3 regions of the Paenibacillus taichungensis genome follow, and region 3 is predicted to be linked to each of the others. Evidence: riboswitches for the same ligand, from Rfam matches in the RefSeq annotation. Region 3 holds a riboswitch; each other region holds the start of a gene.

Region 1 (9,890 bases), 3.1 Mb from region 3:
GACGAAGTCGTATCGTGACAAGTGTGCAGGAAGATTTGGCAGATGTTATTAACCGGCATAATGAGTTTGCAAGAAGGAATGGTGTTTCCTATACCTTTACCATGCCTTTGATTTCTCAGGAAGATTGGTACAATTCGATTAATGACACGGGGCTTATGGCTTTTATTCAGGGAATACCTGTAGGTAACCAAAAGATTAACAATTATGCCATTGGTGGTGGCAGACTGGTGAAGAAAACAGCGATCGTTGGCGGAGTGGATCCAGTGAGTGGAATTAAATACTATTATCCTTCCACATGTAACAATGGCTATAGAGCCGAAGAAGTGTTTACAAATGCTAAACAAGCGGCAGCGCAAGGTTATTTTGAGTATAACTGTTCCATAAATTAAAGGCAGTTTGTTTGTAATATAAAAGCGAGGTTGCGTGAGATGTTTACATTACTTTCAGAAAAGGCGACACCTGTGCTAAAATAGGGTTTCGGAACAATAGTAATGTCCAATAGATAGGAGCAACCTCATCTTATGAGTTTATTGTCAGTAGAGAACGTGAGTCACAATTTTGGAGACCGCACGTTATTTAAAAATGTATCTTTTCGTTTACTTGCTGGAGAGCGTGTTGGCCTTGTTGGTGCAAATGGTGTAGGCAAGTCCACACTGATGAACATCCTTACCGGGAAATTGTTAAAGGACGAAGGGAAGGTTGAATGGACCCCCAAAGTTCGTTATGGATATCTGGATCAGCATACCAAGCTCACGCCTGGAAAAACGATTCGTGATGTGCTTAAGGATGCGTTCCTGCCCTTGCTTGAGTTGGAAAAGGAAATGATGTCCATCACGGATCAGATGGCAGACGCCGATCCGGACAAGCTCGAATTGTTGCTGGAAGAAATGGGTGACATTCAGGAGCAATTGGAGCAAGGTGATTTTTATCTGATTGATGTGAAAGTGGAAGAGATGGCAAATGGACTGGGCTTGTCCGCCATCGGTCTAGATCGTGACGTGGCCGCGCTTAGTGGTGGTCAACGTACGAAGGTATTGCTTGCCAAGCTCTTACTGGAGAAACCAACTGCACTTCTGCTAGATGAGCCGACGAACTATCTCGATGTGGAACACATCGAATGGCTGACGCGTTACCTGAAGGATTACCCGTATGCGTTTATTCTGATTTCGCATGATACGGAGTTTATGAATGAGGTCGTTAATGTTATTTATCATCTGGAATTTGCCAAGTTGACGCGTTATGCAGCGAACTATAACAAATTCCTTGAAATGGCCGACATGAATAAGGCGCAGCATATTGATGCTTATGAGAAACAGCAGGAGTTTATCAAGAAGCAGGAAGATTTCATTCAGCGGAACAAAGCCCGCGCTTCTACTTCCGGTCGTGCCAAGAGCCGTGAGAAGCAGCTCGGCAAGATTGAACGGATTGATCGTCCAGACGAAGCAGCTAAACCCACATTCAAATTCAAGGATGCCCGGGCGAGTAGTAAAACCGTCTTTGAGGGTATTGATTTTGAAATTGGATATTCATATGCATTATTGCCTAAAATGACGATGACGATTGAGCGTGGCGAGAAAATTGCCATTGTTGGATGTAACGGTGTAGGTAAATCCACATTGCTCAAGACTATTCTGGGGAAAATCCCACCTATCAGCGGTAAGACTTTCTTGGGTGATTATCTGGAAACAGCCTATTTCGAACAGGAAGTACGTGCAGGTAATATTACTCCAATCGAAGATGTGTGGAACGAATTTTCTCATCTGACACAGAATGAAGTCCGGGGGCATCTCGCACGTTGTGGATTGAAAAATGAGCATATCACCCGCCCGCTTAACGCGCTTAGTGGTGGTGAACAAGCCAAAGTTCGTCTCTGTAAACTTCTGATGCGTGAAAGTAACTGGATTTTGTTCGATGAGCCTACAAACCATTTGGATGTAACGGCTAAAGCAGAGTTGAAACGTGCCTTGCAAGAATTCAAGGGTACCGTACTGCTCGTATCCCATGAACCTGATTTTTATGAAGGTTGGGTTACCAAAACGTGGGATGTTGAAGCTTGGTCCGAAAAACAATAACGTAATAAATGGAAATGTACGGTGACAAAAAAAGGTGTCTATGGTAACATAGGCTACAGCTTCATATGAACACTAGGGGGGCCGCACGATGCGGCTGAGATGGAAGAATGCGATTCCGGACCCTTCGTACCTGATCTGGATCATACCAGCGTAGGGAAGTGGCGCGTTTCAACTAATGACAAAGAGCTTTATCGATGACTTTGCGATATTGCCTGCAAGATAAATCATGCAACTCTATGTAACAGCGTTGCGACTATGGATGATTTCTATAGTTGTTATGCGTTATGTATAAAGTAATTGCATTGAACAGTCATTCAGTTGATCCATGAATTCTAAATTCGTGGCCACTCCCCTACGGGAGTGGCTTTTTTTGTTTTGTATTAGCTTAAATCATGCAAAAGGAGGGCGAACGGGACGGCAATCTTCCACGAACATGTAACTACAAGATCATTCGAACTGCATGTGGTTTCACCAGATACAGGAGACATGGACTCTTTTCTGAATATTGCTAAGGATATATGGCGGTGGGTCGATTATATCCACATTCGGGAAAAAAAGCTTCCTCTTGAGCAACAGATGTATTGGGCGCAAAGTCTAAAAACAGAAGGTGTTCCATCTAGCCGAATCATTATAAATGGCTCAGATCAGCTGTACCAACATACGTCGCTTGGTGGTGTCCATTGGGGTCAATCAGTTATTCGCAGTTACGATAAGGATGAGTTAAAGAGAGACGATCGGCTCCGCGTAGGCATATCGGTTCATTCTCTGGAAGAAGCAAAAATTGCTGAAGAACGTGGAGCGGATTATCTTTTTTATGGGCACGTCTATGCTTCAAATAGTAAACCTAATTGCGAATCAAGAGGGCTTAGTGCGTTGGCTGAGGTATGCTCCAATGTTTCAATTCCGGTGATCGCGATTGGCGGGATTAGTTCTGAGAAAATTGCTGCCATTCGAACTGCTGGTGCCAGAGGAGCAGCTGTGATTTCAACGATTTGGTCGAACGATGAGCCGAAACTGGCCGCGGCTTCATTGCGACAGGCGATCGAGGATTCAGAGAGGTATGTTGAACCAGGGAGATGAGACCATGAGAGAGGAAGCAAGAAGTCGAAGCAGGAATCGTTCAGGCTATCATCCAGGAATAGTATCGGGAAGTAAAGTTGGAGCGGAAGTTCGAGGCAAGCTTCATGCAGAAACCATTATTGTAGGCGGAGGAGTTATCGGTTGTGCCATTGCATGTGAACTTGCTAGCCGAGGTCATGATGTTCTTCTGGTTGAGCGGGCGCGGATTGCTGGAGGAACTTCCTGTGCAGCTGCCGGGATGCTTGCTGCTGACAGTGAGGAATTCACTCATGCTGTAATGGCGAAGCTTGCACAGAAGAGCAGAGCTTTGCTTCATGAGCAGAAGGAACGAATCAGTTCGCTTAGCGGAGTGGAGATGGGGCTGCAACAGCATGGTTTTATTACTCCTTTTCGTTCATACAGTGAGGTCCGCAGTTACAAAAACAATCGATCGTCTACCTTATCTACAGAACATATTTGGTGGGATCGAGTCGCTGTCCAACAGGAAGCTTCATGGTTAAACAGAGATACGTATGGTGCATATTACAGACCTTCCGAGAGCGAGGTTCTTCCCGTCAATCTAACACAAGCTTATATCAGATCAGCTCAAGCCATGGGTGCGAGGGTGATGGAAGGTGTACAGGATGTCCGTTTGTATACGGATATGAACGGTGTGCAAGGGGTTGAGACTTCAATAGGAACGATGACATCGAGAAATGTCATTATTGCTACAGGGTTACATGGTGAAGAATTGATGAGACAAGTGGGTCTGAAATCGCCTGTTTTGCCTGTGAAAGGGGAGATTGCAGCGGTGCAGTTTTCACCCCATCATGTCGGTTACAGACCTGACAAAACGGTGTATGCAGAGGATATATATATTGTTCCCAAAGCCAATGGAGAAGTATGGCTCGGTGCAACAAGCCTTCCAGGAAGAACAGACATGAAAGTTTCGGTCCAAGGTATTCAGAAGTTGCTTACAGCTGCGACAAATTGGGTTCCTGGCATGAAGGAAGCGCATTTTATCCGAGCGTGGGCTGGTGTTCGTCCCTCGACTCCGGATGGATTGCCGTATGTAGGGGCTTGTGAAAGTGTTCCGGGTTTATTCGCTGCTTTTGGACATTATCGTAACGGAATATTGCTTAGTGCAATTACAGCCAGCCTCATGGCTGACTTGATTTGTGGCAAAACCTCGGAAGAACTTGGGATTCAAGCTCTTAGTCCAGAACGTTTGAACAGAAAGGAGATGTTGCAGTGAACATCATTGTCAATGGACAAACCATGCAAATTGAAGATAGCTTGAATCGTGTAGACAAATTGCTCCATTCATTTAATTTGCAAGTGAAAACCGTCGTGGTTGAATTGAATCGTCAAATTTTAACGCGGGAATATCATGAAACGACAGCGTTAAGAGACGGAGACCGAATTGAAATTGTACATTTTGTGGGAGGCGGTTGAGCTATGTTGAGGATTGGAAATTATACGTTTGAATCTAGATTGCTGCTAGGTACAGGCAAATTTTCAGACTTGGAGGTGCAGGGCCAGGCGGTTGAGGCCTCAGGTACGGAAGTTTTAACGTTTGCAGTTCGGCGATTGAATCTGGAAGATCGCAACAAACAGCACTTTCTGGACACACTGGATTTGAAAAGGTATACCCTGCTTCCCAATACAGCCGGTGCTTCAACAGCAGAGGAAGCTGTGCGAATCGCTGAACTTGCTCGAGCGTCAGGACTTTGTGATATGATAAAAGTAGAAGTTATCGGCGATGGAATCACTTTGCTTCCTGACCCAATTGAAACCTATAAAGCTTGCGAAATCTTGCTTGAAAAGGGCTTTACGGTACTGCCTTATATCTCGGACGATGTTATTCTGGCCAAGCGATTGCAGCTACTCGGCGTACATGCTGTTATGCCTGGAGCTTCACCCATAGGTGCGGGGAGAGGGATTATTAATCCCTATAACCTGGAGATTATTATTGAACAAGCCGTCGTTCCTGTTATTGTGGATGCAGGACTTCGTGCACCTAAAGATGCTGCTCATGCGATGGAGCTTGGAGCTGACGGTGTATTGTTAAATACGGCTGTCTCCGGATCCGGAGATCCCGTGAAGATGGCGAAGGCAATGCGAATGGGGGTTGAAGCAGGCAGACTGGCTTATGAGGCAGGCATGATTCCCGTTAAGCGCTATGCAGCAGCGAGTAGTCCGGCGGAAGGAATGGTTCATACATGACTAATCAGACACAATCTTCTGAACAGGGAGACCGCTATTCCAGACAGGAACGGTATGCACCTATTGGTAAGGAAGGTCAGCATAGATTGAATAACAGTAAAGTATTAATTGTTGGAGCGGGCGCGCTTGGTACGGGCATTGCTGAAACACTGGTACGTTCAGGAATTGGCCATATTACCATTGCAGATCGTGACTATGTGGAGTGGAGCAACCTACAGCGACAGCAATTATATATAGAGCAAGACGCGATTCAGCGAATCCCCAAAGCGATGGCAGCAAAGAATCGTCTATCTGACATTAATTCTACTGTTGAGGTTGTAGGCAAAGTGATGGACGTCAGAGTAGATGAACTGGAGGAATTGGTTCAAAACGCAGACTTGATCATGGATGCAACAGATAATTTTGATACCCGGCTATTAATAAATGATATGTCACAGAAGTATCGTATTCCCTGGATTTATGGGGGATGTGTGGGGAGTTATGGAATTACCTACACGTTTCTGCCTGGAGAAACGCCTTGTTTAAACTGTTTGTTGGGTGAGGTTCCGTTAGGTGGGGATACCTGTGATACGTCAGGCATTATCCCTCAGGCGGTGCAGATGGTTACGGCTAATCAGACTACCGAAGCGATGAAGCTTCTCAGTGGTAATTCAGGTGCATTGAGACGCAAGTTGTTATCATTCGATGTGTGGAGAAATGAATACATATCCATTAACGTCGACGGTGCCCGAAAAGAAGATTGTCCTTCCTGCGGAGTAAAGGCTAACTTTCCGTACCTCTCTGCCTCAAATCTGGAGAAAACAGACGTATTATGTGGCAGGGATACGGTACAGATTCGCCCTTCACGGCGGATGAATCTGGATCTACAGCATACGGCTGATCGTCTCGGCAAGCTGGATGAAGGCAAAGTGGAGGCTAATGCATTTTTGGTTTCTTTTACAACTGGATCACACAGGATGGTCATTTTTCAGGATGGTCGTGTCCTTGTTCATGGAACAAAAGACACGGCAGAGGCGCGTACGCTGGTTCACCGGTACTTTGGTTAGAGAAAAATCAAATGATTGTTCCGAGTCCGTTCCTTCCGGGAATGGACTTTTTCATTTTACGGCATGATAAACATACAACAATGCTGCGAAGCACAGTGGTCACAAGTATGTATGTGGAGACTAAGTGTAGTCTTAACCAGCAAATGTAGCAGCGTATAAGACAGGCCGGGTGAAAAAAATGAAAACATCCATATTACTGGTTGGCAGGGGCGATCTGGTTTCTTTTATTCAAGGCATATTGTGTGCTGAAGGGTACCAGGTCGAGCAAATGGAATGGACAGATCTGAACCGTCTTTCTGAACCAACACTCACGAATCTCAATATGATCATATTAATAAATGAAGGATGTCATGAAGATGCCCTGAAAAATGGACTAGAGTCATTTGTGCACATAGGAGTCACATCTCCATTGCTTGTAATAACTCCCAAGATATCACCTGAATTAATTGTGGAATTGCTCGATTACGGCGCTAATGATGTGATGGAAGCACCTATTCACGGCAATGTGATGATGGCCAGAATACGGAATCTTTTACGTGTGTTCTCACATGTTTCACAGGAAGATGAAGAAGTCATTGTAGTTCATGACCTCAAGGTCAATCTGCGTTCACGCCGTGTAAGTCGTGCAGGCGAATACCTGGTATTGACTCCGAAAGAATACGAATTGCTGGAATTTTTGGCCCGTCATGTGAATGAGGCGTGTCCCCGGAGCGTTATTTTAAGGGAAGTATGGGGGTATGATTTTGCAATGGATACCAATGTGGTGGATGTGTATATCAAACATTTACGAGTGAAGGTGGATAAGGGGAGGAGTGTCAAATTAATTCATACCGTTCGTGGAGTGGGTTATATGCTTCATACCCAATAAAAGAGGTCGTCTCAACGAACTGTAGAGTCTGTTTTCCACATAAATCCTGTTTGTACAGAGAACTTCATTGGGTAAATATAAAAGGACCGGATCATTAGATCCGGCCCCACTCGCTTCGTTATTTCTAAAATATGAGCTACAGTACGCGGCGAGCTTTAATATATGTTTTCTTCCAGTTCCCCGAGTTCAAGTCGGAGAGAGTTACACCTGGTGATCCGTACGTGTGCAGAACTTTTCCGTCGCCTGCATATACGCCTACGTGAGTAATATTGGAGCCTGTGGAGCGACTACCGCTGGAGAAGAAGACCAGATCTCCAACTCGCAGATTTGCTTTGGACACAGCTACGCCTTCTTTGGATTGCTTAACGGATGTACGCGGCAAATCAACACCATACTTTTTAAAGATGTATTTCATAAATGAAGAGCAGTCAAAATTTTTGGTAGTAGAAGTTGACGCACCAAATTTATATGGAGTTCCTGTAAAGGTTTTACCATAGTTCACGATTTGTTGTCCTGTGGATACAGAAGCGCTTGCTGCCTGTGCAACAGGTGCATTAGTCATTAATACAGCTCCAAAACCTAGTGTAGCGCACAACCCGACGGTTACGGCCTTTTGGACAAAGATGTTTGTTTTCATGTGAGTACCTCCAAAATTCGTTTTCGTTTAGTTGCTAGAGCGAGTATAACAGCTTTGTAACAGCCTAGAAATTGGATGGAACCTTCTCCTCCCTAGGGCCGCAACGTTTTGGGTTTGTTTATTAAAATACCATTAAAAATGTCAAAAAATTAATCATTGACGAACCTCAAATGCTACAAACATAAGAAAGACCCTTGATATATCAAGGGTCTTTGCTGTTTTATTTGCTTATTTTTAATCTAAATCATTGGTTACAAAAACGTAATAAGTATAGGCAGAAGGTTAATCTTTGCTCTGAATAATGAGTAATAACCCACTATCGATTGATACGGTGCCAGACTTTCCAAGCAGTTTGTTGCTAATCCCCAAAGACTGTCCCATGCGTATAGTAGCTTGATCTAGCGGGTACATGAAACCTTCCAGTGTAATACCTGTTACTTCATTAGTAAGTGGGAGCAGGGAGATGTACTCATATCCACGGTCTTCCACAAAAGCTTCGGAGGTCGTTAGCATCATATAATTGTGTTCATCCTGCAGAGTACAGGAAATATGATGCTGCATAGCGCGGACCATAATATGTACGTTAGCCAGCGTATGATCCATGCGTGTGCCCGTTGCGCCCAACATAAGAATGTCAGTAGGCTCAAGATCGAGTGCTGTTTCAAATGCCATCTCGGTATCCGTCAAATCCTTAAGCACAGGATCGCAGGTGATTATCCGTTCACTGTTATCTCGCACACGCTCCAGTTCCTGCTCGGTAATAGAATCGAAATCTCCTACTGCGATATGTGGCTGAATTCCGTTTTCTATTAAGAATAACGCCCCACGATCGGCTGCGATAATGATGTCATCCTTACCGATTTCTTGTAGAAATTGAGGAGAGAGGTTTCCGCCTGTGAAAATAACAATTCGTTTCTTAGTCATTCTATTTCATCCTTCCTAATCAATAAAGAAACAATTCACTTCTAATTAAGGTGTTAGAATGATGCAAAAATCATTCACAAAACCAGTATAATCCACAAAATGTGGTTGCACAATTTCGGCATGCGCGGATACAATGGGTAGAGCGACATGGAGATGACTTGAAAAGTGAGGTTTGAACAGGTTGGACTTGCACATTTTTGAAGTATTCAGCATTATAGGTACCATTGCATTTGCAATGTCCGGAGCTTTTGTGGCGATGGAAGAGGAATATGATATTTTGGGCGTACTTGTACTGGGACTCGTAACCGCATTTGGAGGCGGAGTCATTCGTAATGTTCTCATTGGTGTACCCGTAACGATGCTGTGGAGCCAGGGAATGCTGATTATGCTCGCCCTAATATCTGTAGCGATTGCATTTGTACTACCTCTTAAGTGGATTGGTCACTGGAAGCGGACAGAAGCGCTGTTCGATGCGATTGGACTTGCAGCATTTGCGATTCAAGGAGCATTGTACGCGGCCAATATGGGACATCCCATTAGTGCGGTTATTGTAGCCGCAGTAATGACCGGTATAGGCGGAGGAATCATTCGTGATCTACTGGCAGGCAGGAAGCCATTGGTACTGCGCGATGAAATTTATGCGGTGTGGGCAATAACAGCTGGTTTTGCCATAGGTATGGGATGGTTCACAACGAACGTTGGACTGTTAATATGTTTCGCTGCAGTTGTGTTCTTCCGGATGTGTTCTGTTCATTATAAATGGAAGCTGCCACGTCGTTCTCTGGTACAGACGGAGAGTGTGAAACCTCAGATAGCACCAACGCCACTTAACCGCACCTTGAGTAAGGGGGAATAACATGATTAACGTTTTGTTTGTATGTTTGGGTAACATATGCCGCTCACCAATGGCTGAGGCTGTCCTCCGACATAAAGTGAGTGAAAGAGGACTTGATCAGCAGATTTCAGTGGACTCAGCAGGTACAGGAGACTGGCATGTTGGCAAACCACCTCATGAGGGGACTCGATCATTGCTGGATTCATATCAAATTTCTTATGCC
Region 2 (9,890 bases), 2.6 Mb from region 3:
CCGTTCTCGGATTGCTACTTTCCTTCTTCATCAAACGTACCAAACAAGCGACGGAGGAAGACTCCAAGCAGCCTGTAAGACAAAAAGTCTCGATGAATACAAATTAAGAACAACATTTACATGAATTACATCATGTAGAGCCTATGTATCTTATATAAAAAGCGGCAGATCAGGACCCTAAGCTTTACGTCCAATCTGCCGCTTTTTTGTGTATTACTAATGAACAAAAGCCTCTGCACTTCAGTGAGAACCGCTGCGCTAACGTGTTCTATTTCGTTTTCTCCATCGGAACCTGCCTGATTTGTTCAAGATATAAGCCGCAGTCTTTGACAATTCTGCTAGCTTCGCAATTCATAGAAGACGATTCAAATTCCGTTTGAAACGCCTGCAGCGTTACTTCCAACATGGAAATATTGATCTCTTTCTGCTCGACTAAAGCAAGCAGTCCTTTGGTCAGTTCTTTCGCTTTAATAGACACTTCCGAGTGGAGAATAGAATGATTGAATTTTTGAAGACCTTCAATCAGATTGTTTTTATCCACCGCAATTTCTTTGGAATCAGGAGCAATCACCAACAGACTTGGAAAATCAACAATATGCTCTTGCCTTTCCAGCATGGAACGAAGCAAAATTTCAATGTAGTTCAGGATTTTGGGCACAAGATGGTTCCAATTCGGTTGGGCAAGATGGAAGTTTCTCCACATATTCGAGATTTGATGGATCATGCCAAAACCAAAAATAGCCCCTTCATAAGCAAAGGGTTTTAATTCTTCACCAAATACCTGTACCAGTCGTTCAGATAACCAATTTAACTGCATACGAGTCAAGTTCTCTAGATTGCATTCTCCAGAGTAGAAGCCTGTCCAGAATAGCTCCACAACAAGCTTTTTTCCGGCAAAATCATCGGCACCATAATTTGATCTACCAGTAAGTCAAAATCGGATGCATAGCTTTGGCTCTCCAAATCTTTGCGAATCATCATATCTTCCTGTACACGCTGCTCCAGAATGGCAAGAATACAATCATCCTTGGAACCAAAGAATTTATAAAATGTTCCTTTGGACACACCTGACTCGTCTAGGATCATCTGTATGGAGGTGTTGGTTACTCCATGTTTCTCAAAGAGCACAAGTGCTGAGTCCAATAACATTTGTTTCCGTTTATTCATAAGTTCCCCCTGGATGATTTAGGTGGTTCACGTTACGGTATTCAACAATCTACTGCAAATCCACTGCAAACATCACATGTTCCTTCCAACTTCCCTTGATTTTAATATTCTGGCGGTCCGTTTCCTGGAAGCCCGCTTTACGCAACACTCGAATTGATCCGGCATTGTCGGGAAGTGCACCTGCCTCCACTCGTTTTATTCCCGCTTCATTCATAGCAAAATCCAGTGCTAGCCGAAGGGCATCGCTCATGTATCCCTTGCCATTCTGCACTTGATCTAGCACATAACCAACAATCCATTTGGCTGTGGAATCCAGTTCAAGTTCGAACAGAGAAATCTCTCCAATGAGCTCATGTGTATTGTTCAGGAAGATTCCAAAAGAGTAACGTTTCCCTTCTTCCCTGGCCTTGTTCCAACCTTCGAGAAGTGCAACTTGACCCTCCAGTGTATAAAACGTCTCCGATCGTTCACTTGCCGATATCTCTTCGAAAACAGCCCGGTTACGGAACTGCAAATCCAGCAATGTCGGCGCGTCCTCCACGTTCAAAAATCGCAAATAGATACGTTCCTCACGATTGTCCATCTGTATGTTCATCCTTATCTCTGGTTGTAGTAGATTGCATTCATCACAAGTACGAGAGTTGCCGTTTATACGACATATCCCAGAACAGATATTCAAATTCAACACTTCTTCTGAATATGTCTTCTAAGGCCTCCAGCTCCAGCTCGGTTTTATGTTCACATAATGCATCCAGTGTATCATAGAACCATTCGAATGAGTCGCGGAAGTCATCACTTGCATAATTTTCGATCCAGGTCTGATAGAAATTGCCCTCTAATGAATCTCGATATTGTTCTTTTAATCTTGTAGCATAGTCGTAATACGTCCACGCACAAGGGAAAATGACGGCCATGATTTCGGCAACCCCACCTGTTTGTGCAACACTCATCATATTCGACGTATACGCCTTGTTGTATAGAGAGGGTTTGACAGCATGATTTTCATCCAGCGCAATCCCAAATTCATTCATATACTTTCGATGCAAATCCATTTCTTCGTACAGAATAGCATGTTGAATCACCGTAAAGTTCGTCATCAGTTTTTCATCTGTCGCCTTCACCGCACCCATGGCAAAAATCTTCGCATATTCAATCAGATATGTATAGTCCTGAAGAAGATAAAACTTAAACGCTTCCCGATCCAGTGTGCCTTTCCCCATTTCGTGTAAAAAAGGATGGTTGTATCCATCTTCCCATACGGTTCTGGACTTATCTTTTAACGTTCTTGAAAATGACATGATCATTTCTCCTTTTATTAAAATTATAATGTCCCCGCTTCATATCCAGCTATCGCGTTCTGTCCTCCAAAATGCAGACCAAAAAGCCCTTGTCCTATTTTCGGCAAGGGCAAAATAACATGAGTACATGTTATTTGCTCCCTACGTCAGTATTAACTAACAGGTTCAAAGGGTCAGGTTTTAACCTTCTCAACTGCGAACAGTCCCCCTGCAAATAGCTCAGGCTTATTACAACATGTGTTTTTCCAAATGTCAATCCATTCCTATTAATCTTCAAGTTCCCCTAAATCTTCTTGCAAGTCTTTAAGTCGGGTCCGGATATCTTTAATCATACTTTGCAATTTGTTTAACTCATCGACCCATTTTTCCTCATTAGAGACGTTCGTTGCTGAAGTTGAATGATACCCGGGAGACGTTCTTAACTGATCTAAATCCGATTCGTATGCCCGCCGCTTTTCCTCAGCTTTTGCCAATTCCTCCTCTGCGATGGCAATCTGATGCTCCAGATAGATGATGTCTGAGGAGTAGCCGTGAGTTAAGCGCTGTGAATACGTCATAGTTCACCTCAATTCTGATCATCCATTGCTTTTTCAAGGTCATATGGCTGAATATCGATATCCAAATTCATACCCAAAGCCAATTTGGCCAGTTGACTGCCAATAAAAGGCCCCATCGTTAGCCCAGACGCTCCAAGCCCGTTAGCTGCGATCAAGCCATTCCAACCTGGAACAGCACCCATTACCGGAAGAAAACCTGGTGTAAATGGACGAAATCCTACTCTTACTTCCTGAAACGTGCTATCAGCTAAACCGGGAGCCAGTTCCAATCCTTTATTCAAAATTTCCTGCATTCCGCCTGCAGTTACTCTTGTATCGTATCCTTCAATATCATTTTCGTGAGTCGCTCCGATCACAATCTTCTGTTGATCAAAGGCTAACAGATATTGATCCGAAGGAGGCATGACTACAGGCCAGTTCTCAGTGTCCTTTCGATCGTGAACCTGTAAGTGCATAATTTGCGCCTTCTGATAATGAACCTTAAAATCAATGCCCAAGGGCTTCAACAGTTCATTAGCCCAAGCGCCGGCACACACGATAACCTCGTCAGCCGATATGACTTTACCGTCCACAACCACTCCAGTCACTCGGTCCGATTCATATTGAAGTGTCGCGTCCCCATGAATCAGGACCGCTCCATTTCGTTGAGCCGATCGGATTAAGGCATCACGAAGTGCACGTCCATCGATACGCGCAGCACCACTGATGTAGACGGACTGAAAGCTCCCCTCCAGAAGAGGAAAACGCTCATGAGTTTCTTTTGCATCTAGACGGGTAATATCGGCAATCTCCGGTGCATCTTCTTTACGAAGGTGTGCCCTCTCCTGCATCTTGTTGATTTTGTCCACATCCGTATGAATACTAAGAGCACCCACTTGAGCGTAACCCGTTTCTGTTTCCCCTTCACTCTTGAGTTCTTCAATCAAGCTGGGATAAAAACGTGCACCCGCTTTGGCAAGCTGATACCAATCCTGATTACGGCGCTGAGATAACCAGGGACAGATGATCCCGGCAGCAGCATCCGTAGCCTGCCCTCGATCTTTCCGGTCTATAAGAAGAACTTCCGCACCCCGTTTAGCCAATTGATACGCTGTGGAAGCCCCAAGAATTCCTGAGCCTACGACGATGACTTTCTTCATGACTGCATCCCTTTCCTAAATCACTGTAACCATTATAACGCATACTGCTTGGTCTGATAATGGCAAGGCATCGACATTATGATACGTGTTCCTAAAAGGTTTTCGATAAAATGTTATTTATGTAATATAATTCAAATCAGGTTTCTTTTAACGCTGTATCCACGCCATTTACGCACACGACCTTTAACGAAATGAGGAATAACACAACGATGCCGAAACCTAGTATGGGGAATTCACTGGATCCCGATATGCCGCTTATGATTACAGGTCAAAATCAGCTGACCGTAGACGAATTAATGAATTGGAACGGCCATTCACGGGATTACAGTATTGTGCAGTGTATCGGGGGAACAGGGAAAATCGCAGCCCAAAATCATGAGTTTTCAATTCGGGAAGGAATAGCTCTTATTATGTTTCCGGAGGTAACATATCGTTACGACAATCTGAGTAATTCATTGTTGTTCGATTGTCTGTCCTTTAATGGCTATTTATTGCCCCGGTTTCTGCATACCTTGCAGATCGGGGAGCTGCGCGCCTTCAAGCCAGATGGAATGCTTCATATCCTGTTGCATGAAATAACGTTGGCGCTACAGTCCCGGCACAAGGATCAGATCTGGCACGTATCCGCATTGCTGTACATGCTTCTGGTCAGGTTAACGATTGATGGTGATCGTTATGGCGCTTATGAACGCTCGGATGCCCGATTAAAGCTGGGCGGACTGGTTACTTTTATCAAGCAAAATTATGATCAGGACATCTCGCTCTCCATGTTGGCTCAGCAAATGGACGTCACCGAACAGCATTTAAATCGGATATTCAAAAAGGAATTCCAAATGACTCCGCTTGATTATCTGACACGATATCGGTTATTGAAAGCCAAGGAAATGCTCGTCCATGACGCTGGGATAACGGCCCACGAAATTGCTCGGGCTGTCGGTTTCAACAGCGCCAGTTATTTTGGATCCGTTTTCAAAAAATATGAAGGAATCTCTCCTATTGAGTTACGCAAGCAATACCAGGGTTAAAGAATTTCCATCGTGATCTCTGCCAGCGAGGTTAACCGCAGATCATACTTCGAGAATTCCAGATTACGCGTTACCTCGTTAGGCACAATGACACAGCGAATCCCCGCGGCTTTGGCTGCCTTCAGTCCATTCGGCGAGTCTTCAAACACAACCGCTTCGGATGCTCCAATCCCGAGACTCTCCAGGGCAAGCAGATACAATTCCGGGTCCGGTTTGACCCGCTTGACGTCCTCAGCTGTATGAATAACATCGAATAGTTCGAAAATGCCGAGTGTACGTAAATAACCATGAACCCAATCCCGGGTAGAGCTGGAAGCAACGGCAAGTTGAATTCCCTTTTTACGGGCAGACAGGAGCAACTCATGCACGCCTGGAAGAATTGCTGCCTGTCCAAGGTATGCTTCGTATTTCTGTTCAGAAAGCAGCTTGATATGATCGTGATCGATCGGTTTTTGCAGCGCTTGCTCCAGATATAGAAAAGGATGAAATTCTTCAAACGATGTCCCTACATTTTTCGACCAAAGCTCCAGCCCAAGTTCAAGTCCATGCTCTTTATAAATATCGCGAAAAGCATAGAACCAAGGTGTCTCCGTGTCCACAATCAGTCCATCAAAATCCAAAATAAAAGCTTTTACCATTCCGCTTTTCTCCCTCCAATGATCAACCGATTGGCAGGGAGATGGGCTTAGAAGCGTGCAGTCACATCCGGACGGGTAAGATTCATCGATAAAAAGTGACAGGTGCATCCCGTTCCAGCTGGTGACTGTCCAACAACTCCAGCCCGAATCTCCCCCTCTATCGGCATGCCGAAATATCTAATTAATTTCCACTCCACCCCATCGGGTGAATAAAAGAATGAAATGCAGTCTTCCACTTTGCGTATGCGCAGATAAGGATTGGTTACGGGAACTTCAACCGAATTGCAATCATCGGATGAACCTTCCTTCGTTACTACCGACACAATGGTAGCTGCTTTTCCATCATACTCAAAACAAAGCTTGCACCAGTTTCGCTCATCTGCCATCACCATCAAACATCCGGAATCATACTGATGTTTCATGTCCACGGTTAGCTGGGTCGTCATTTCAAAATCGTTAGGCACCGGCATCGAAAGAAATGGCGCGGTTGCACGGATGTGTTTACCCGCTGGGTCCTGGAAAAAGTCCGTATCAGCCTGAGCTTCTACAATTAGAACTCCTTGATCGGTATAAGACCAGGTCTTCGGCTCATTAATCCAGTTCATTTGGTTTCTTGTTTCTGTTGCAAATACGTTTGTCATTTCTATGCCTCCCAGGTTCATTTTCTGTATTATATATTCGTTTCATATACAGAAAACCCCTTCTCCTACATATTTTTGTAAGTACTGATTGCCTGGGAGTGTTTCTGGGGATCAGGGAGGAATAACATGATGACCATGAGTATGATATATAGTACAAGAATGACACTGAATAACAGCACGGGATTATAGTGATACAGCAGCCCTGTCAGGTAACCTGATGGAATCGCTGTTAACGTCATGACGGTCTGCACTGCCGAGAACATATCCGCTTTTTCATGTGTACCCAATCGGTTCATAAGCAGTGAGTCCCGATACGTTTGCAAGATGAAATTGCCTGCCGCCAGTACAATTAGAGTCAGAAATAACATGGCTATATTCCCCACAGGTATTAACAGAAAAAGTATTGCCCCCACTGTACTCAAAATGATCGAGAAACTGACATACTTTTCTTCTGAACGCCGTTTCAGACGCGGGATAATGACTAAATACAAGAGCATGACGGTTACAGCGGTGACAACCGGGATAAATGAAATAATCTGATCATTGAATTTTAACTGTTCCTTGAAAAAAATCACCTGAAAAAAGTTCAACTGCAGGATCAAATTGGAAAGCACCGTGATGAGAATAATCGGTAAAAGCCTCCGTTTGTAGAACGATTTGCCGAAAAGTCGCAGACTGGAAGCAAGACTCTGAATCACCCGGGTTTGGCTATGCATTCCCATAAGTTCCTTCCCTACTGTGGTCTCATCCGTATATCGGTTGCGAATGAAGAACATTACGGTCATGAGAATACCACCGACAAAATAAATACTGGCTAGTGTTGGCACGATGCCAAAATCGGCAATCACTACCCCGGCGATCGGTGTCAGTACTCCAGCACCAGTAATGATCATGTTGAGAATGGCGAATACCTTGGATCGCTTGTGTTCCTCAACATCCTCAATAATTAGACAGTTGAAGGAAACCGTCACAAATTTGGAGGTTGCATTCAGCAAGTAAGCGATCAGAAACAACCAAAAGTTCTGGGAGAAAGCCCAGATGAACATGGGAACACTCCAGGCAATCAAATCAAAAATCAGTGTTGTTCGCTTGCGACCCAGCTTATTCGTGATTGAACCCGCAAATAACTGAAATATAAAGGCAAAATAAAGATTCACCGAATTGATCAAACCAATTTCAATATCAGAAAGTCCGGCTTCCTTCATATATAAGGGAGCATAAAAAAGAACAATCGTGCCCGGAATGGCCCATACCGGTTCAAGTAAGATGGAGTACCGCGGATTTCTCGGCAAATCCTGTAGCAGCTTCAATCGATATCTCCCCCTTTTCTGCGGTGTTTCACCGCTGCGAATTCCTGCTTTTCACAGCGGCAAAACCGCTAATTCTACATGCTTACAAGATCAGAGCTGTTTTAACCGAATTCATGGGCAATTTCTCTCCGGTACGCAGATGATACCCGATTGTCCCATTGAATGCCTGTTCATAATCACTCAGCAGTTCCGTAGAGGTAACCATTTGCTCCAGTTCCGGAATACTTTGTGCAAATTTCAATGCTGTACTGATCATCGAGTGATTAGCTACCGCACCAATGATACTAATACCATCATTAATTACGGTAGTTGATTTGAACGTCACCTCATAGCTGTCGTCATAACCCATAGGAATGATCTTGCCTCCTTTGGCAATCATCTCAAATCCCACATGAAGCTGGTTACCAACCGCGTCCACTACAATATCAAACTTCTTGTTATTATTGATCTCGTATACTTTATCGAGCGTCAGTTCCTGAGGATAGAACACATGATCCGCGATCTCTGAAGCGAACTCTTTGCGGAATGGATCAACTTCCGTGCCTACAGTAAGCCTTGCCAATCGTTTGCTCACAAGCTGACACAGAGAACCGATTGCACCAGAACCGAGGACCAGTACAGAGTCACTTGGCTTAGTCCCTGCTTTCATCAACGTCTGAAGTACACATCCCAGTGGTTCGATCATCATGGCCGTTTCCCAGCTCATGGAATCCGGGATGGCATAGATATACTTTTCGTCCCCAACAAAATATTCAGCAAAGGTTCCGTGTGTCGTCATCCCTACTTGATAGTCATCAAAATTCTCGCAGTAGATGAACAGTCCTTCGCGGCAATAGGAGCAGGTACCGCAAGATTGCGTGGGATCAACCAATACCCGATCACCTACCTTGAAACCGCGCACTTCGTCGCCAATCTCAATCACTGTACCTACACCTTCATGACCAATAATCGTTCCTTTATTCGCCGGCACTTTGCCTTTGACAATATTCAGGTCTGTACCGCAGATGCCTGAACCATAGATTTTAATTTTTACCTGGTTTGGCTTTTGTATGGTTGGCTCCTCAATATCCTGGTAAGTCACCTGTTTAAGATCCTGATATACGAGTGCTTTCATTGAATATTCCTCCTAGTCGATGTTTTATATAAGTTGAAATAAAGATTTTACACAATCCACTCCGATGACAGAACAAGCTTCCAATCGCTGTTATCCCCAGATTTTTTAATTCCTTTTTTTAAAGGGGGAAATCCGGGTATAAAGGCGACCGCTCCGCTTTTTCAGGTTTATTCTGTCCTCTCCGTTCACGTGTAAATGATAGTTCAACTAATATAATTTGAATAAAATTTTAAACGTTTTCGTAAATCTCAATTCGAAAAGTGTTCCTGTTTCAGAACTTCTTTCCAGTCGGATAGTGTCTGCAAAAGAGCTTCTTCCACCCACAATAATTCTTCCCGGGTATGAGCATCAGAGAAAATAAAGTACCCTTTGGTGAATATTCCGAAGTGGGCCATTCGTTTGACCATAAACTCTCGGAAAGGATCGGTATGAAAGTTTTCCTCCGAAATAGAGCTAATGGAGAAACTCGCATAGGTACCCTTCAGCACCAATTGATCGGTTAATCCAAGAAGTACGAGTTCAGCTTCAATCAGATCCATAATCCGAATAGTAGCCTCGCGCCAGCTAGGCCATACTTTAGCGCTTTTCATCAATCTCTCACATGCAATCGCTGCCGCGAGTGCAGTAGTCTCGCTGGAATGGGCGTTGCTGAATCTGACCTGTCCTGATAATGACATCAGATGTTCTGGTCCTATTACGGCTGCGAGTGGCAGTCCATTCGCCATGCCTTTGGAAATGCAGAGCAGATCCGGCCAGATATCATACTCCCCAGCTGTAGCTTGCTTGCCCATTCGAATACCGGAGGTGACTTCATCAAATATGACAATGATATCCAATGACCGACATAGGGATACAACTTGCGCCAACGGCTCACGTTTCCATTCATTTGGACAAAGAACAATGCAGGCGATATCCTCGGGAGAGGATTGGATTTGGGCCTCGATACGCTCTGGTGAGGGCTTATCTATCCAGATTGTTGTGCGTTCGATATCCACGGGGAT
Region 3 (9,890 bases):
TGAGTGATGCTGCCAAGCGTTATTTGCCTGAAAAAGAATCCTATGAGGACTCCACTGAAAACTTTATGGTGGCCACAATTGATGTTGCACTCGCATCGCAAAATGCTGCGCTTGCAGCAGAGTCACTAGGTTTCGGAATTGTATATATTGGTGGGCTGCGCAATCGCATTGAGGAAGTTAGCGAAGTATTGGGCTTGCCTGACGGCGTCTATCCAGTATATGGTATGTGCATTGGTGTTGCTGATCAGGAGACGGGTATTCGTCCGCGTCTACCGCTGGAAGCCGTCTTACACCATGGCCGCTATAACGCTGAGCAGACCCTCAAAGGCGTCGAGATCTATGACGAAACGACCGCTGCATACATGAAGGAGCGCACCCAAGGGGAACGTTCTACACCGTGGTCCGAAATGATGGCGAAACGCCTCACTGAACCGGTACGTCTACAGATGAAGCCATTCCTCGAAGGCAAAGGATTCTTGAAACGTTAAGCGTAAATTCAAAAGAAGTCAGTTTGGCGGATGCCGACTGACTTCTTTTTTTGCAAACTGTACCTATTTAGTTAAGGAATCATCATAAGACTGGATGCCAATTCGGACCTAAGGAAGACCGTAGAAGCGTTTCGTATTCTGATAAAAGAGACGCGCTGCCCGCTCCGTTCCCATACCGGTCACTTCACTCCATGCCTGAATAACCTGTCTCGTCATGGCCGGATGCGTCATTCTTCCCTGGAAAGGTCCCTCGAAAGGCCAAGGCCCATCGGTCTCTGCCATAACCTGCTCGGAAGGATACTGGCGCGCTAATTCACGAATTTCCTCTTCGTACACAATATCAGGTGTGAATGAGACGAAGTAACCATTGTCAGCCATTCGCTGGACGGTCCGCTTGGAGCCTTTGAACCAGTGAAAGTGAGCCCGACGATGATGATATTGTTCCAGTAGGTCACAGGCGATATCGGCATCCTCATATACAGCGTGCAGTACAATCGGTTTACCGTGTCGCTTAGCTAGCTGGATAAATCTTTCTAACAGATCGATATAGCCGCTCTGATCAAATTGGTGTCCTGCCTGTTCGGCTTCCTGTCGGTTGTAATAGGGCAATCCAACTTCCCCAATCGCTGTGGCTTGTCCCATATGCTTTTCGATCCAGTCGAAGAACAGATTCTGCTCTGCCTGGGTCGGCAGGGGCTGCTCAGGATGGAACCCAAAGGCTGGATATACGGTACGAGGGTATTGTGTTGCTAGTTCCAGGTTAGTCTGGGCAGATGCCAGATTCATGGAAACGGCGATGACCGCCTCAACCTGTTGGGATGGGAAGGAATGCAGCATCTCACGTTGTTCTTCAGGTGTATATTTGTCCAGGTGAAGATGAGCATCGATCAAGGGTGCAAAAGCGGTTGATTGCATGGATGGACCCCTCCTTTTTGTCTTTTACCAATGATACGCAGCGTAGTTTGTCTTGGATCACCCATTTTAGGGAAAAAATAACTCAAAAACCCGCGCTATTTGGATAGGCGGGTTTTCTGCTGTTCTTCTCTCATCCACTGGGAAATCTGCCGTTTCCGTTCAAGAAAAGCAGAGTCCTCCGTGATCGCTTCGTGACGTGGACGATCAAAGGGAACATCGACTTCGTGAAGTACAGCTGCAGGCCGATTCGATAAAACATAGATACGGTCAGCAAGCAATAATGCTTCCTCGATATTATGCGTGATGAACAGCACCGAGCGGCGGTTCTGTTCCCAGATATCGAGCAGCCAGCGCTGCATGTCGCTACGGGTCAGTGCATCCAGCGCACTAAAAGGCTCGTCCAGCAGCATCAACTCCTGCGGACTGAGCAGGGCGCGCAGAAAGGCAACCCGCTGCTGCATGCCGCCCGATAACATATGCGGATAGGCTTGTTCAAATCCGGCCAGTCCGACACTGCTCAGCCACTTCCGGGCATCTGCAAGAGCTTCTGCTCGGGGTGGTGCGTCCGCAGACACTTCACCTGCAAGCAGCACATTGTCCTCGATGGTACGCCATGGAAATAGTGCAGGCTGCTGTGGCATATAACTAATCTTGCCGCGTTGTCCGGTAACATCCTGGCCATTCATCAGGATTTGGCCCTCCTGAGGTTTCAGTAGACCGCCGATGATGTGAAACAGGGTGCTTTTACCGCAGCCGGAAGGACCGACGATGGCTACGAATTCTCCTTGTCCCACGGTCAGGGACAGGCCATCCAGAACGGGCAATGTGCTGCGTCGCTCTCGGAACGAAGCATTCACGTTCAGAACTTCCAACGCTGGTGATGAATGATGTGCAGGTAAGGACACGGTTTCATACTCAGGACTTCCGCTACTCGTTGGAGTGGTTGCAACTTCATTCGGCGCAGCAGCTACCCGCTCGTTGTGTTCGGGTGTCATCTTGTCATCACTTCCTAACCTTTATATGGTGCATATTTCAAAGTTATCGCTTTTGTGGACGCCAGCGTACGAGCAGCTTTTCCAGTAGCGCAATGAGCAGGAAGAGCAGCAGACTCAATGCCACAATAATCATGATTGCCACGAACAGACGATCCGTCCGATAGGCTGATTTTTGCAGCATCATATAATAACCGATACCCTTATCTGCACCGATCCATTCGGCGATAATCGCACCCATGACGCTGTACGTAGCGGCAATTTTAATACCCGAGAACACCGAGGGCAATGCATGTGGAAGTTCGAGCTTCCAGAAAATTTGGCCGCGTTTTGCACCAGCCATGCGCATATAGTTCATCATGGCCGCATCGGTGCGGGTCAATCCGTCCATGGCAGCTACAGCCACCGGGAAGAAGCAGACCAGAATGATGGTAATTAGTTTGGGCAGCAGCCCAAATCCGAACCAGATCAGCAAGAGCGGAGCAAGCGCAATGGTCGGTATATTTTGACTAAGAATAAGTAATGGATAGAGTGCAGATTTCAAAAATGGAATCAGATGCAGCACCATCGCAATCAGTAATCCCACAAGTGTACCTGCTGCAAACCCAATCAATGTCAGCTGGATTGTTGCCCATGCATGCATGCCAAGTCGCTCGGCCTGGGACGCTGCTTCATGGGCGATGTCTGAAGGCGCAGGCAGCATCCATTTCTCAATATGGAACAGGGAGACAGCTCCCTGCCATATCGCTATAAAGAGAATAACCGCCACAAAGGGCGGCCATACGCTTTTCCAATAGGCATGCATTAGCGATATTTCTCCGTCAGGGTGTCCATGCTGAAGCCGCTTGGGCTATGGGCGATCTTGATCTGTGAGATGATGCTTGGGCTGCCAGCTTCCACGAGAACTTCGTGCATTTTGCGGACAACCTCGAGCAGTTCCTCCAGTTCTCCCTCCATCGTGGTATCCAGTGGATTAACCTGATATTTCAAGCCGGACTGCTGAATAACTTCAATGGCACGATCAACATAAGGATAGGAATTTTCGCCATTTGGCGTTTTGGGAATGACTTGAATGCTAAGTAGTGTGCTTGCCATGAGAGATCACGTTTCCTTTCGAAATGTATAAAATGAACTAATGACTGTTACACTTGCCACTTCGATGACAGAATAACCTTCCAATCGCTGTTATCCCCAGATTTTTTTGATTCCCTTCTCCAAAGGGAAAATCCGGTGATAAAGGCGAACGCTTCGCTTTTTCACGTTATTTCTGTCCTCTTCGTCCTCGTATAAATACTAAGTTCATTTTATATGGATAATTTTATTGGGGTAAGAACTCGTTCGTATACGCCTTGGATACATCTACCTGCTCATCGAGCAGTTTTTTGCTAAACATCCAATCCGTGTAGTTCTGCCATACCTCCTGCTTCTGCTCACCCCAGCGCGGTGCGTCATCCTGATATTTTGGACTCAGCCACTTCTGGCTTGCGAGTACAAGATCCTTATCCAGATCCGGTACAGCCTTGATCAGAATGTTGGCAGCGTCTTCGGGATGTTCAATCGCATATTGATATCCTTCGGAAGTCGCTTTCAAGAACGCTTTAACCAGCTCGGGATCGTTCTGAATCGTCTTTTCATTGGTAACGAGTACCGGTGTGTAGTAGTCCAGAGCTTCGGAATAATCTTTTACATACAGCATGTCGATCGGTTCGCCGCGCAGTTCGGCTTCAATGCCCGTCCATGCGTAGAAAATCCAGGCAAAGTCGATATCGCGTTTCACAGCGGTGAAGAAGTCTGCATCACCCATGCTAATATTTTTTACTTTGGATACATCGGCGCCTTCGCCTTCCATAATGGACTGCATTACAGCTTCTTCCACCGGGGAGCCCCAGCCACCATAGGTTTTGCCTTCAAAATCTTTGGGAGATTTGATGTTCCGATCCACCGGAGCGGCAAATCCGGACGTGTTATGCTGAATGACTGCAGCGATGGACACGAGCGGTACCCCCTGTGTGCGGGCCTGGGTTACACTCTCCTGATAACTTACGCCAAAAGGCACTTCGTTCGAAGCTACCATCGTATCCGCGCCTCCAGCACCTGGCTGTACAATCTCGACATTTAAGCCTTCGGCTTTGTAAAAACCTTGATCTACGGCCGCATACAGGCCGGTATGATTTGTATTTGGTGTCCAGTCCAGCACCACTTTAACGTCCTTGAGGGCTGCGTTGTCACCTTCATTGCTGTTTTCGGTGTTGCTGCTGCCATTTTCTCCTGAAGGTGCAGCTTCTTTGCCGCCACATGCGGCCACAGCCACTAGTAGTACGCACAAGAGCATTAGGCCCATCATTTTACGCCATCTCATCTTCATTTCTCTCCTTCATGTTGTCCGGCCAGTGGCGCGGGGTACTCCTTGGCTTCATATCCAAGCTTCTTGCATAAATCGACAGATTTATACCAGCTATGATCCGGATGACGTCACTTTTTTTAGCTCTCTGGCTATATAAAAGAACATTAAAAAAAGCGCCCCGTTAATCCGGGACGCGTGCAGGCGTTAGAGATGTGGCACTCAGCAAAGAGGCTGGGCCAATTCGATATACTCCGATTCCTACGCTGGCATGATCCAGATCAGGTCTAAGGGTCAGTATCTTGGTGGGATACACTCTCAGCCGGCCTATTCCGACTCCCCTGGGAAACTATGAAGTTACGGGCATTACTAGGTGTAATTATAGGCCAGAGGCCCATGCATGTCCAGTCAGGAACTGGATTGGAGCACGTATGAATGAATCAAAGAGGCCATTATACATGCGTATAACGACCTCTCTAGATGTGTTCTTTTCAATAATTAACGTGGCGAATCATATAAGGAAATCTGACTGAGTGCAAAAGCATCGGATTTCGGGTCATATCCTACCTGTTTCTGAGTGGTTTCCAGATTCAATCGTTTAAACCGATTATTCGAGATTCCATGCAGTATGGTGAAGGGCTCCAGATCTGTAGTTGTAATGGCTTTGAACATCAAATCACACAAGTCAGCCGGACTAATATACGCGCTCATATCCCTTGCCTCCAGCGCGGGTCCATCTGGTTGAAAATCATCATATGCACCTATACGTACTGCTACACTTTGTAAACCTTCGGTATACGCAAAATAGGAAGCGAGCGATTCACCAAAACATTTGCTAACTCCGTACAAATTCCGTGGGCGTGTCGGCATGTCCGGATAGACTTGAGCATCAATGGGATACCCCTCGATCGTCTGTGCACTGCTTGCCAGAATGACTCTCCGCACACCTTGGTCCTTAGCTGCACGGAATACATTAAATGTTCCCTTGATATTAATATCCAACAACGATTCATAGAATCCGGCATGCGGGGAAGGATCTCCCGCCAGATGTACAACCACATCCATGCCTTCGCAAGCGTGCTGACAGGCTTCGGGATCTGTCACATCCAGTGTCATGATCTCATGGCTTGTCCCTTGATACGTATGTAGTCTGTTGATATTCAAATCCGTTAGTCGAAGGTGAAATGCTTCTGACAAGTGTTGGGACAAGTCACGTCCAATTTTTCCGGCTGCGCCGGTAATTAAAATGTTCATAAATCAGCTCCAATTCTTAGCGCTGGAAGAACTCAATCCATTCCTTTTCAGGTCCATAGATGAAGAAATAACGGTAACCGTTAGGCAGTGTAATCATCTCACCATCAATAAATTCGGCCTCAGTTGCCTTAATGCGGTTGTACTCAGAATCAAGGTCATCGACATGGATGGCAAAATGGTGCACCGTACCTTCGGAAGGCAGCTTGTCGCTGTATCCCTGAATCAACTCAATCTCGGTCTCATCGCTTCCGTTGAAGCCGAGAAAGGCGAGCTGAATGACACCGTTGGTATGGGTTACCCGGTCTTTCAATTCAAGACCAACAATCTCCGTATAGAAACGCAGCGTGGTCTCCAGATCACGAACGGCAATGCCGACGTGGTCAATGCGCTTTTGAAAACTCATAATCAAAATCCTCCTTATATGTAGCGAATATTTTCTACCATTTTAAGGGATATCATAGGGCTGTACTACGAGGTTGTCAAATAAGATTTTAATTTGGAAAAATTATAATTGTTCACAGAATGTTCACTTATGAGGAGGGGGTCATTATCTCTATAATTACGAAGGTAAACAGAGAGGATGAGAGATTTGCCAACAACGAAGAAAGAACAGATTATTTTTGGAATGATGATGTGCACAGGGATGGTCGTCGTCATGATGACTTTCAATTTATGGCACAATGGGTTATTGAGCAAGATGTCCGCGCTAGATATACTGCTTCAATTCATATTGTGTTTTATCATTGCGTTCCTGGTGGAGTCCTTCATTGTTGGACCTGTAGCGAGAAAAATTGCATTTTCCTTACCTTTTGACAAATCCAATAAAATTTTGGGCGTGCTCGCTATGTCATTTTTCATGGTAATTGGAATGGTTCTGATCATGTCCTTGTACGGAATGATTTCCGCTTACCTTGCGAATCAGTTAAGTGGAGCATCCGTACTAAATACGTATCTTCATACGATTGCTCGTAATTTCAGCCTGGCGCTTCCTTACCAAATCATTATTCTGGGACCACTCGTTCGATATGTATTTGGTAAATTCATTAAGGATAAAGGGAGTGTAGTCCCTTCAACCTAAATAACGTTAGTTCCGATTTAGAGCATCTGAAAGTATTTCCTGGGCAATCGTCCACTGGTCTAAGATAAAGAAGTAATTGTGCATTTTCAAATCAAAAAAGGCGTCGTAGCATTCACGCTACGACGCCTAACTTTTTACAACTATGATTAATTGAATTTAATTTTATCTTCTGTTCGGTAGATATTACGATGCTGAACTCACGGTATGCCTACGCTGCCATTGATACGCAATCACGCTGATAATCAGCAGACCAACTGCAAAAATGGCAAGCATCCATGCCGACTGGTTAACCTCCAGATGGTCCAGACTCCAGCCTGTAACCAAAGGCAGAATGGCACCACCAACCCCACCTGATGCAATCAGGATGCTGGGCGTCGATTCTTCTGTTCCAGGCAGCATTTTGCTGGCGAAGACGAGGGCAATGGAGAATACGCCCGATAATGCGAGCCCGAGCAACAGAATGATCAGAAATGCCGACCAGATCTGGTTGGTAAAAGGAAAGATCATCAGCAGTACAACTGCTGCAAGGCAACTGTACAGAACGTAGACGCGATATTGGAATTTCTCCGCAATATATCCGGCAAAAAGTCGTCCAACAGACATGGCGATCCAGAAGCAGGTAACACTAAGTGCAGCACCTGCTTCCTTCATGTTCATTTTCTCAATCAGAATGGCTGGCATGAAGTTGGCAAGGCTCATTTCAGTGCCGACATAGAGAAAGAAAAATAAAACAAATAAAGACAGAAGAGCCAAATTACGGCCGTGATAGGTTGAACGAGTAGGTTTAATGTCTGTAGGATTCATTTCATTTGGCAATTCAACAGCGTGAGTGTGTACAGGAGTCTGCTCTGAGCTACGGCGACTCAGCTCGTTGTCCAGCTCACCGAATGAACTTTTGGCCCAGAAGATAAAAGTCATCGCTGCACAGACGGCAACCACGAGGAACGACATGCGCCAGTACCCGGCAGAAATCAGACCGCTTGCAATGAGAGGCATGACCATGGCGCCGATACCAAATAACACTTCAAGTCGGCTCATGGCAACCGCCGTATTATCTTTAATTGCAGCAATAATGATTGTACCGATGACAGCTTCTATCATACCGAATCCGAATCCGGCTGCAGGTGCAATGACGAACATCCAGCCCCAAGGAGGCAGCAGCATATAGGATAACTCTGCGATGCAGAGCAGAGCTGCGGCAATTAATAGACCGCCTCGTTTCCCGAAGCGTTTATTCAACCACGGAGATAACAATACACCACCCAGGAACCCGGCAAATTGGGCAAATATCAGTGTGCCTCCCTGACTATAATCCTTGCCATAATGTTCAAGAGCAACGGGTAGGATGGAGCCGAGAACCACATGGGCAAGTCCGATGAGGAAATAGGATAAGCATCCAATCCAAAGCAATTTTTTCATGAAGAAAAACTCCTTCTAGATATTATGTTATGTAGTAAGTCTGCCATTCAGGAGTATTTCCTAAAAACAAACAATCTCTATCATAACAGGACATGTAAGGGTGTGCACGGATAACTTGCAATGGAGGCTAAAGTTCGTATATACTGAAAAACAACAATTACAGATCGGACCATGCCGTTGAAGAGCATCCAACTCGGAGGCGTTTTCGCCAGGGGAGCGAACCATTCCCCAAGTTAACCGGAACCGCCCGTTATCGCGGACCAAGAGGCTGAACCAGAATATTCTGGTTTGGCAAGTTGGGTGGCACCGCGAGCAGAGCGCTCCTCGTCCCAAGGGATGAGGGCGCTCTTTGTATTTTTACAGCCAAAGGAGACGGTGACCATGTTGGAAATGAAGTGGATTCGGGAGCATGCAGAAGAGGTGCAAGCTGCGGCAGTTGGCAAGAGAATGAATATCAGTATTCGCGAATTGTTGGAACGGGACGAGGAGCGCAGAGCACTTTTACTGGAAACGGAAGAAGGACGTAGAGTACGTAATTCGTTATCTGCAGATATTGGCAGACTGATGCAAGCTGGTGAGCGTGAACAAGCCGAGGGTTTAAGGGAACAGGTGAAACAGCTGAATGGTCAGTTAGAGCAAGTTGAAGCCAAGCTTGCCGTTGTGCAAGAGGAAGTGACAAGGCTGCAATGGTTGGTACCCAATGTTGTATCGCCGGACACGCCAGTGGGTGCATCGGATGAGGATAATGTGGAGCTGAGACGTGTGGGTGAGCTGCCGGTATTCGATTATGAGGCCAAGGATCACGTAGAGCTCGGTGAACGGCATGACCTAATCGACATCCCACGTGGGGTGAAAATCGGCGGAACACGAAGCTATGTGCTCAAAGGAGCAGGGCTGCTCCTGCACCGGGCTGTACAGCAACTTGCGCTTGATCTGCTGCTGAAGCATGGATTTACGCCAATGGAAGTTCCTCTGATGGTGAGGGAGAATACCCTTTTGAACACGGGGTTCTTCCCCACAGGACGGGATCAGGTCTATGAATTAGTGGGCGAGAACAAGTGGCTGGTGGGAACATCGGAAGTGCCGCTGGTTTCGTATTATGCGGATGAGATTGTGGATGTACAGGAGCCAATCAAGCTGGCAGCCACATCGACATGTTTCCGCAGTGAGGTTGGCTCAGGCGGGCGGGATGTACGCGGATTGTACCGGGTGCATCAATTTGCCAAAGTGGAACAAGTCATTATCTGTGCACCGGATGCGAAAGAATCGGAGCGAATGCTACAGGAGATTACGGGACACGCCGAGGAATTACTGCAATTGCTGGAACTGCCTTATCGTGTAGTGGCTGTGTGTACAGGGGATATGTCGCAGAAAACGTACAAACAGTACGATATTGAGACCTG

Evidence for each region. A riboswitch is a leader RNA that binds a small molecule or an ion and turns the genes downstream of it on or off. The one in region 3 is predicted to bind thiamine pyrophosphate.
Region 1: another riboswitch for thiamine pyrophosphate. It lies ahead of ACR1R9_RS08410 (thiamine phosphate synthase); the one in region 3 lies ahead of ACR1R9_RS25120 (ABC transporter substrate-binding protein).
Region 2: another riboswitch for thiamine pyrophosphate. It lies ahead of tenA (thiaminase II); the one in region 3 lies ahead of ACR1R9_RS25120 (ABC transporter substrate-binding protein).

Annotation. Positions count from the first base shown of each region.
Region 1 covers NZ_CP194720.1:1,805,847-1,815,736, forward strand. The annotation lists gene ACR1R9_RS08400 (hypothetical protein) at 1-389, shown strand, start outside; gene ACR1R9_RS08405 (ABC-F family ATP-binding cassette domain-containing protein) at 522-2,072, shown strand; TPP riboswitch at 2,137-2,246, shown strand; gene ACR1R9_RS08410 (thiamine phosphate synthase) at 2,559-3,152, shown strand; gene thiO (glycine oxidase ThiO) at 3,157-4,386, shown strand; gene thiS (sulfur carrier protein ThiS) at 4,383-4,586, shown strand; gene ACR1R9_RS08425 (thiazole synthase) at 4,590-5,357, shown strand; gene ACR1R9_RS08430 (ThiF family adenylyltransferase) at 5,354-6,403, shown strand; gene ACR1R9_RS08435 (winged helix-turn-helix domain-containing protein) at 6,582-7,271, shown strand; gene ACR1R9_RS08440 (C40 family peptidase) at 7,408-7,908, opposite strand; gene ACR1R9_RS08445 (thiamine diphosphokinase) at 8,191-8,832, opposite strand; gene ACR1R9_RS08450 (trimeric intracellular cation channel family protein) at 9,020-9,688, shown strand; gene ACR1R9_RS08455 (low molecular weight protein-tyrosine-phosphatase) at 9,690-9,890, shown strand, end outside.
Region 2 covers NZ_CP194720.1:2,950,828-2,960,717, forward strand. The annotation lists gene ACR1R9_RS13160 (DHA2 family efflux MFS transporter permease subunit) at 1-107, shown strand, start outside; gene ACR1R9_RS13165 (hypothetical protein) at 269-817, opposite strand; gene ACR1R9_RS13170 (TetR/AcrR family transcriptional regulator) at 832-1,167, opposite strand; gene ACR1R9_RS13175 (GNAT family N-acetyltransferase) at 1,217-1,750, opposite strand; gene tenA (thiaminase II) at 1,794-2,465, opposite strand; TPP riboswitch at 2,587-2,685, opposite strand; gene ACR1R9_RS13185 (hypothetical protein) at 2,732-3,022, opposite strand; gene ACR1R9_RS13190 (NAD(P)/FAD-dependent oxidoreductase) at 3,031-4,161, opposite strand; gene ACR1R9_RS13195 (AraC family transcriptional regulator) at 4,386-5,186, shown strand; gene ACR1R9_RS13200 (HAD family hydrolase) at 5,183-5,824, opposite strand; gene ACR1R9_RS13205 (DUF1349 domain-containing protein) at 5,872-6,465, opposite strand; gene ACR1R9_RS13210 (MFS transporter) at 6,531-7,775, opposite strand; gene ACR1R9_RS13215 (zinc-dependent alcohol dehydrogenase) at 7,858-8,889, opposite strand; gene ACR1R9_RS13220 (aminotransferase class III-fold pyridoxal phosphate-dependent enzyme) at 9,138-9,890, opposite strand, start outside.
Region 3 covers NZ_CP194720.1:5,579,047-5,588,936, reverse strand. The annotation lists gene nfsA (oxygen-insensitive NADPH nitroreductase) at 1-488, shown strand, start outside; gene ACR1R9_RS25140 (TatD family hydrolase) at 597-1,403, opposite strand; gene ACR1R9_RS25135 (ABC transporter ATP-binding protein) at 1,499-2,398, opposite strand; gene ACR1R9_RS25130 (ABC transporter permease) at 2,442-3,200, opposite strand; gene ACR1R9_RS25125 (thiamine-binding protein) at 3,200-3,490, opposite strand; gene ACR1R9_RS25120 (ABC transporter substrate-binding protein) at 3,714-4,754, opposite strand; TPP riboswitch at 4,977-5,089, opposite strand; gene ACR1R9_RS25115 (NAD-dependent epimerase/dehydratase family protein) at 5,235-5,990, opposite strand; gene ACR1R9_RS25110 (VOC family protein) at 6,007-6,393, opposite strand; gene ACR1R9_RS25105 (hypothetical protein) at 6,580-7,068, shown strand; gene ACR1R9_RS25100 (MFS transporter) at 7,252-8,487, opposite strand; gene serS (serine--tRNA ligase) at 8,869-9,890, shown strand, end outside.